2 regions of the Rummeliibacillus sp. JY-2-4R genome follow, and region 2 is predicted to be linked to the other one. Evidence: predicted binding sites of a transcription regulator. Region 2 holds the regulator's gene; the other holds the start of a gene.

Region 1 (4,437 bases), 1.6 Mb from region 2:
TGAAGCAATCGTTACTGAAAGTAAAGAAAATGCATCGAAATTCCAAACGAATGTAGACGCTGCAGCAGTTTATCATAATGCATCCACACGTTTTACAGATGGTTTTGAATTTGGGTATGGAGCAGAAATTGGGATCAGTACGCAAAAACTACATGCGAGAGGTCCAATGGGGTTACCAGCTTTAGCATCATCGAAATTTTATATTTCAGGTAGTGGACAAACACGTTAAAAATAGATTAAAATTAATGAATTTTGGTCGATGAAAGGACGAGTCTATAGTATAATTACTATCAGATTTTAATAATTTACAAATAAGAAAGTAGTGACCAATTATGGCAACAGCATCACACACAGTAGAAGTACAAGCAACTCAAAAAGAAGTATGGGAATTTGTCAGTCAAATGGAAAAATGGGCTACACTTGTACCAGGGTACCGCGAACATGAAATCATCGATGAAAAACGATCTACATGGACTTTCGCTGGAAATGTAGGTGCATTAAAAAAAGAAGTAAAAATACAAATTGATATTATTGATTTCGTAGAACCATCTAAAATCAACTTTGAGTTAACAGGATTATCCGATAAATTTTCAGGTAATGGTTACTTTGAAGATGTTGCAATCGATGCAAACAAAACACAAATGACAGGACATTTAGAAGTAAAAGCAGGCGGATTAGCTGCTCCAATTCTAAATCCAATCTTTACAGCAGTACTTCCAAAAGCAACAAGTGTCCTTACAAATCGTGTTGCCAATAAAATTCAATTGGTTAATGCTTAATTTAAGTATTGTCCATAAAGGTATCGAAGAGTTGCTCTTTCGATACCTTTTTCCTTTTAATTAGTCATTCTGATATATCTTGATAGCCATTTCATTGTTTTGTCTCCCTTTATTAGATATAGTTTTTAATAGGGAATAAAATTAAATAAACAAAGATCCGATAAAAAAGCGGAACAATTATGCAATTTTGTTTATGAAATTAATGAAGTATATTTTCAAAAGTCAGGAGTTATATATGAAGAGTTATTTTTATACCCATCCAAATACCATTACAGAAACCCCTATTTTAACAATCAAAAATGAACAAAAAGAAACCGTTTATACATGTCAAAGAATATACAGCAATGGGATCAAACGCACACTGGACCGTTTGTTAGAAAATAAATATTTCTTAACATACAAAACATATGATTTAAAAAAACAAGAACTTTTCACCTGTAAGAAAATATCGAAAAAAGGCAAAATTTATTTTGAGGCAATTGATGAAAAAACGAAAGAAAAATACATGATTGACTATGATGGATGGCAACAGCTAATTCCAGATCTTATCATCAAAAAAGATGACTTTATCATGAAAATACATAAAGAAATGGATGATTGGTCACTCTTTTTAGTAGATAATTTAGTGGTGGCAAAATGGCAAGCAAAACTTCTAGACAATGAATTTCACATCGAATTACAACTTGAAGAAAATGCAATAATAAATAATCCGGCCTTTTATATTGCAATTTGCCAATGTGTTTTATATATAGGTGGCTGATAAATACTAATGGAAATTGATATACATCTAAATTTGGTCATGAAGCAAATATGAAAAAGCAACTAATGAACTTGAAATTTGCTCTAAACTATGAATTATATATATAGGTGTCTTTCTTAACATTCATTTTACTCATAATAAAATAAGATGTATACTATAAATGTATTATAATTATAAATTTATAGGATTAGGATTTACAACGATGTAAATCCAGTAGAAAACAAGAATAAATTACTATTATGGACACATGTCATTAATAATATTTTACAAACTTTGATTCGATTGTTTTTATTAACCGTGTGTTTAAATCACTCTTTTTTAAAACACTTTTTCTATTTGCTCCATATAAAGAATTAAATTAACCTGATTCTACGGCCTAAAGCACCTGAAATTGAATCTTTGTGCATTTTTTCACATAAAATTTTCAAAATTGATGGAAACTATTTTCATTAAGGTGTATTATTCTGTAGTAGGCATATAAAGTGGTATATTCCACAAATATATAGGATAGAGGTTATTAATAGATCGTCAAAAACTTTCGAATCTATTGTCAAAAAGATGATCAGGTAGGACTTCTTAATAATGGGTAAAAGAGTAAGTAAAAAGTAATTAGTTATTGTAAAGGAGAATTGAATATGTCAGAAACGACTAATCAAATACAAGCTGAACAATCAGCTGTAAGCCAAGAAAAACTTGATGTATTGGAACAACTATTAAAACCTGAGGTACAAGATTCTATTACTGTATTGGTAAACGAGTTACCAAAGTTGACTGAAATGGTACAAACATTAACAAAAGTCTATGATGTTGCAATGTCTTTAGCTACTGATGATGTGTTAAAAAACGATATCGTTGGAGCTGTAGGAGAAATTGCAACTCCAGTTGTGAATTCTGCTAAAGGTTTGGCACAAACTGCAATTGAAGCAAAAGACCGTGCTGCAGAAAGCACTGAAACTATTGGTCTATTTGGAATGTTGCGTTTGCTTAAAGATCCACAAGTACAACAACTATTCCGTTTTGCTAACGCTTTCCTTGAAGTAAGCAAAGAACATAAAAATTAAGAAGTAGTCTTACATCAATACCTATATGGAGGATTAACTATGTCAAAAAAAATACTTATTTTAGGCGCAGGTTATGGCGGCGTTTTAACTGCTTTAACTTTCCGCAAATACGCTACAAAAGAAGAGGCGGAAGTTACTGTTGTCAACCAATTCCCAACTCACCAAATCATTACTGAACTTCACCGTTTAGCTGGTGGTACAATAAAAGAACAAGCAATTGCATTCCCATTAGAAAAACTTTTCAAAGGAAAAGATATCAATCTTAAAATTGCAACAGTTACAGAAATTTCACCTGATAAAAAATTTGTAAAATTAAATGATGGTTCATCTTTATCTTACGATACTTTAGTAGTAGCTTTAGGTAGCCAAACAGGATTCTTCGGTATTCCTGGATTAGAAGAAAATAGTATGGTACTTAAATCTGTTAATGATGCAAACCATATTAATGCTCATATTGAATCTAAAATTAAAGCATACGCTGAATCTAAAAACCCAGCAGATGGCACAATTGTAATTGGCGGTGGCGGCCTAACAGGTATTGAACTTGTTGGTGAAATCATTGACAATATGCCAAAAGTTGCTGAAAAGTACGGAGTTGATTTCAGCGAATTCCAAGTTAAATTAGTAGAAGCAGGTCCAAAAGTACTTCCTGTATTCCCAGATACATTAATTGATCGTGCTACTGAATCATTATCTAAACGTGGTGTTGAATTCATAACTGGGCTACCAGTAACAGCAGTAGAAGGTAACAAAATTTCTCTTAAAGACGGTTCAGTAATTGAAGCTAATACATTTGTATGGACTGGTGGGGTTGCTGCACTTCCAGTTGTAGCTGAGTCAGGCTTAGAAGTAAACCGTGGAAAAGCAACTATCAATGAATTCTTACAATCTACTTCTCACGCTGATGTATTCGTAGTTGGAGATAGTTCTGTTCTAATTCCTGAAGAAGGCGCTCGTCCATTATATGCACCAACTGCACAAGTTGCTTGGCAAATGGGTGAAACTGCTGGTTATAACTTATTTGCACAAATTAAAAAACAACCTATGAGAAAATTTAGCGCAATTAACTCAGGTACACTAGCATCACTAGGACGTAAAGATGGCGTTGCTACAGTTGGAGGTAACAATACTGAACTTAAAGGTTTACCTGCATCATTGATGAAAGAAGCAAGTAACATGCGTTACCTTTCACACATTAAAGCACTTTACGGTTTAGTATACTAAGCCACTCCATAAAAAAGCCGACTTCTCACAAATGGAAGTCGGTTTTTTTGGGCAAAGAATTGTTTTATTTAAGTTGTTGTTGAATATCATGCATAATTTTTTCTAAGGTTATGACGACACCTTTCTCATCTTTAAACATGATATGTTTTGGTTTGAAATGAACAGGGGATTCAATTCCTGCAGCTGCCGCAATTCGAAATAGTCCTTTTCTTAGAGTAATTAAATAGTTTACAACTCTGTATTTCTTTTCGTCTATCACAAGTGCCTTTTGTAAATCAGGGTCAGTTGTTGCAACACCAACGGGGCACGAATTGGAATTGCATCGCATAGCTTGAATACAGCCAATCGTAATCATAAATCCACGTGCAATATTGACTAAATCAGCACCCATCGCAATTGCAATAGCGATTCGGTCAGGTGTAAACATTTTTCCTGATGCGATTATTTTCACTTGATCTCGTACACCATATTTTTTTAAAGTAGAGACTACAATAGGTAAAGCTGATCTTATAGGGAGTCCTACACTGTCAATCAATTCTTGATATGAAGCACCAGTACCACCTTCTCCGCCATCTACTGTGATGAAATCAGGGCCCTTGCCAGTTTCTTTCAT
Region 2 (4,437 bases):
AAGCTCTTTTTTCTTTTCGATATAGTAATCATAATCTCCGAGATATTCTGTTGTTCCTTCATTTGAAAGTTCAATAACTTTAGTAGCGATACGATTGATAAAATAACGGTCATGTGATACGAAGAGAATAGTTCCTGGATAACCAACCAGTGCGTTTTCTAAAACCTCTTTGCTATCTAAATCTAAATGGTTCGTAGGTTCATCAAGAATAAGTAGATTTGATTTTTGAAGCATTAACTTAGCTAAAGATAATCTTGCTTTTTCTCCTCCAGATAAGTCATACACTTGTTTATCTACATCATCCCCAGAAAAAAGGAAACGTCCAAGTACAGTACGAATATCTTTTTCGCTCATTAATGGCCACTCGTCCCAAATTTCTTTTAAGACCGATTTATTACTAGTTAGTTTCGCTAGTTCTTGATCGTAGTAACCAATTTGAACATTCGTTCCATACGAGATATCGCCTGTAAGAGAAGACTTGTCTTTGACAATTGTTTTTAATAATGTAGATTTACCAACTCCATTGGGACCAACAAGTGCAATGCGATCTTCACGGTATACACGCATTTGAATATTCTTAGATATAGCAGTATCACCATAACCAATTGTTAAATCATTAATAGAAAGAACATCGTTTCCGCTTTGGCGCTCAATTTCAAATGTGAAGGTAGCAGATTTTTCGTCGCCATCTGGTGAATCCATCCACTCAGTTTTTTCTAAAACTTTGCGACGACTTTGTGCCATCTTCGTTGATGATGCACGGGCGATGTTTTTTTGAATAAAGTCTTCCAGTTTCGCTTTTTCATCTTGTTGTTTTTCATACATTTTGCGGTCTCGTTCATAGTTTTTCGCTTTTTGATCTAAATATGCACTATAATTACCTGAGAATTTTTTAACATGATGACGGGAAACTTCATATACAATAGAAACAACTTGATCTAAGAAGTAGCGATCATGAGATACAATTAATACCGCGCCATCGTAATTCTTTAAGAAATTTTCAAGCCAACTTAATGTTTCAATATCTAAATGGTTAGTCGGTTCATCTAGAATAAGTAGTTCAGGTTTGCTTAATAACAACTTCGCAAGTGCTAAACGAGTTCTTTGACCACCAGAAAGTGAAGAAATCTTCTGGCCATAACTATCAGGATAGAATTGCATACCGTGCAATATTGAACGCGTATCGGCTTCATATTGATAGCCACCTTGTTCTTTAAAATCATGTTGAAGCTGATCATATTCAGCCATAACTTTCGCGGTTGCTTCTTTATTTTCGAATATTGCAGGATTAGCCATTTCGAGTTCTAGTTGCCGAAGCTTTTGTTCTTGTTTCTTTAATGGCTCAAAAATAGTCATCATTTCTTCCCAAATTGTTAGATTAGATTCTAATCCTGCATGTTGGTCTAAATAGCCTAGGTGAATATCTTTTGGCATAATGATATCACCAGAATCATATGACAGCTGGCCAGCGATTATTTTTAATAGTGTTGATTTTCCAGCACCATTACGACCCACTAGAGCAACGCGATCTCGGTGTTGAACTTCAAGTTTCACACCGCTTAAAATTTCATCAGCAATATAAGATTTATATAATTGATTGACCTGTAAAACGATCATATTAGACACCTCAGTTCAATCCTAGTTTATAGGAAGACACTCATGTGTGCAACGGGATAGCTTTACATATAGAGAAGTCTCATGTAAGATTGAAAGGATTCCGAATTGATTGCAGGAGGAAATATTGTGAAAGCTACTACAAATAATATTCCGCAAGCTACAACAAAAAGACTTCCTCTCTACTATCGCTTCATATTAAGTTTTGCAGAAGCTGGACTTACGAGAATATCTTCTAAAGAACTAAGTGAAGCAATGAAAATCGATTCAGCGACCATTCGCCGAGATTTTTCACATTTTGGAGCTCTTGGTAAAAAGGGCTATGGTTATGATGTACAGTTTTTACTAAATGTCTTTAGAAATATATTAGACCAAGACGAACGAATGAATGTAGCGATAATCGGAGTAGGGAACCTTGGCAGTGCTTTATTAAATTATAATTTCCAAAAGAGCCATAATATGAAAATTGTTGTGGCATTTGATCCAAGTGGTACACCAGAAGGTACTTATATAAATGATATTCCAATTTTTCCGCCAGAGCTATTAGAGGAGAAATTTGTAGAATATAATGCAGAATTACCGATATTGACGGTTCCTGCACGTTCAGCACAATTGATGACTGATCGTTTAGTGATGCTTGGGATTAAAGGTATTTTAAACTTTTCACCAGTAAGGTTAAATGTTCCAGAATATATTCGAGTTCATACTATTGACTTAACTGTGGAGTTACAAACGTTAAGTTATTTTATACGAAACGATAAACACACTTAAAATATTGGCAATTAGGATAATAATAGAAATAGCGAAAAATATATTTATGAGTTAAAATTGAATTAATATGAGGAGGTGCCTTTAATGGGAATTAGTGCTGGGACTGCAGTTATACTTGCCATAGTTGCCATAATAATTTTCGGACCGAAGAAATTACCTGAGCTTGGGAAAGCGATGGGGTCAACTCTCCGTGAATTCAAAAATGCTACTAAGGGATTAGCAGATGACGATGACCCTTCTAAAAAAACTTCAGAATCTACAAAATCTGAAGATAAATAAGTTAGGATATTCGCCAAATGAAAAATAATGAACTAACAATAGTCGAACATATAGAAGAATTAAGAAAGCGGCTAATGATTGTTGCCGTTTTCTTTGTACTTGCTACTATAGGCAGTTTCTTTTTAGCAGAACCATTAATAAATTTCTTACAGGTAAGTGATACTGCGAAAGAATTGCAGCTCCACTCTTTTAAGATTACCGATCCAGTTAATATCTATTTCCAAGTCATATTTATACTTGCTATTGTAATGACTTCACCAGTTATTTTATATCAATTGTGGGCGTTCATAAGTCCGGGTTTATATGCAAAGGAACAGCGTGCTACATTAAGGTATATACCATATATTTTCTTATTGTTTATCATAGGTGTTTTATTTTCATACGAAATCTTGGTGCCTTACATGATTAATTTTATGGCTAAGATGTCTGCAGAATTAAATGTTGAACAAACAATTGGAATCAATGAATATTTCCAATTTTTGGTACAAATTACGTTACCTTTTGGTATTGTATTTGAACTACCAATTGTTGTGTTATTCTTAACACGCTTAGGAATTATCACACCTCAAATGTTAGGGAAAGTAAGAAAATATGCATACTTTATCTTATTAGTAGTTTCCGACATTATAACACCGACAGATATTATGTCATTATTCATAGTAGCAATCCCTCTATGTATTTTGTATGAGATTAGTATTATTATCTCTCGCATAGGTTATCGTAAATATTTGAAATCAGAGCAAGCAAGGCAAATGGAGTTCGCAGCAAGCTCTTTAGAAGAAAATCCTCCTACCAAATAAGGTAGAAGGATTTTTTGTTTTTATGAAGAATTACTACATAACGCGATTTTATTTTGCTAGATAAAATCTTACTGATATTGTTGTAAAAACTTTTGAATCGGTTCTTGATATAACTGAATAATCGTTACGAACCCGTTAAGCATCATATGTGCAATGATCGAAGTGATGATTCGTTTCGTTTTATGATAAAGGAATGCGAATATAAAACCAGAGATTGCATATAGTATGATGTGCTTGAAATCTAGGTGAATTAATGCAAATACGATAGAACTTACCAATGCAGCAACAATAAAATTAGTACTCTGAACTAGAGAACCGAAAATAACACGACGGAATATAAATTCTTCTAAAATGGGTCCAAAGAATACTATTGCCAATATAGCAATCGGGGCTACATCTGCTATTGAGACTAGATTAGCAGTATTTTCAGATCCTTGAGTAATTCCTATAGAACTCTCGATCATAGCACCAATTGTTTGCCCGAAGAATACCATGAAAAACCCTAAAATACCCCATAAAATAGAAGTAGGGATGGAGGCTTTGTTTCCTTTATAAACATTCCAGAAGTATCGATCTCTTGAAATGATTATAAGAGATAGTATTAGTGCTATACCCATACTCATAGCAATGTACCAGCCCTGTGAAGTCAAAAGAAGCTCTAACTTTTTCATTTCTGGATGACGTCCTTGTATAAAGTGTAAGAATGGACGTAAAAATAAGATAGAGGACAACTGCATGGCAATGTAAATCAATAAAATATATAATGCTGTTTTTTTAGATTTCAAAATCAGAATCCTCTCTAATAGCTTTGTTTTCTCCATTGTAAAATATAAGTTCACAAAATCAAAATTTTTTATGCTTCTTACTTGCAAAAAGAATCAGAATTCATTATTATAATAATTGTGTTAGCACTCAATAAGAAAGAGTGCTAATAAAATATAACTATTCACTCACAATTCTAGGAGGTTGTTTC

Evidence for each region. Region 2 encodes Rex, which represses fermentation and respiration genes when NADH is low (regulators of the CRP and FNR family bind a similar motif). Its sites were predicted from a motif close to TTGTGAAATATTTCACAA; they were not measured.
Region 1: a site for Rex is predicted at 1,939-1,956, ahead of ACWV26_RS10175 (DUF1641 domain-containing protein). Genes of this name have one in related genera too.

What each region holds. Positions count from the first base shown of each region.
Region 1 is NZ_CM132623.1:2,107,189-2,111,625, reverse strand. Features, by position in the region: gene ACWV26_RS10190 (glutamate-5-semialdehyde dehydrogenase) at 1-229, shown strand, start outside; gene ACWV26_RS10185 (CoxG family protein) at 333-779, shown strand; gene ACWV26_RS10180 (tubby C-terminal domain-like protein) at 1,015-1,539, shown strand; gene ACWV26_RS10175 (DUF1641 domain-containing protein) at 2,175-2,600, shown strand; gene ACWV26_RS10170 (NAD(P)/FAD-dependent oxidoreductase) at 2,640-3,824, shown strand; gene ACWV26_RS10165 (FMN-binding glutamate synthase family protein) at 3,889-4,437, opposite strand, start outside.
Region 2 is NZ_CM132623.1:3,683,825-3,688,261, reverse strand. Features, by position in the region: gene ACWV26_RS18045 (ABC-F family ATP-binding cassette domain-containing protein) at 1-1,617, opposite strand, end outside; gene ACWV26_RS18040 (redox-sensing transcriptional repressor Rex) at 1,744-2,385, shown strand; gene ACWV26_RS18035 (twin-arginine translocase TatA/TatE family subunit) at 2,470-2,664, shown strand; gene tatC (twin-arginine translocase subunit TatC) at 2,682-3,464, shown strand; gene ACWV26_RS18025 (CPBP family intramembrane glutamic endopeptidase) at 3,533-4,249, opposite strand.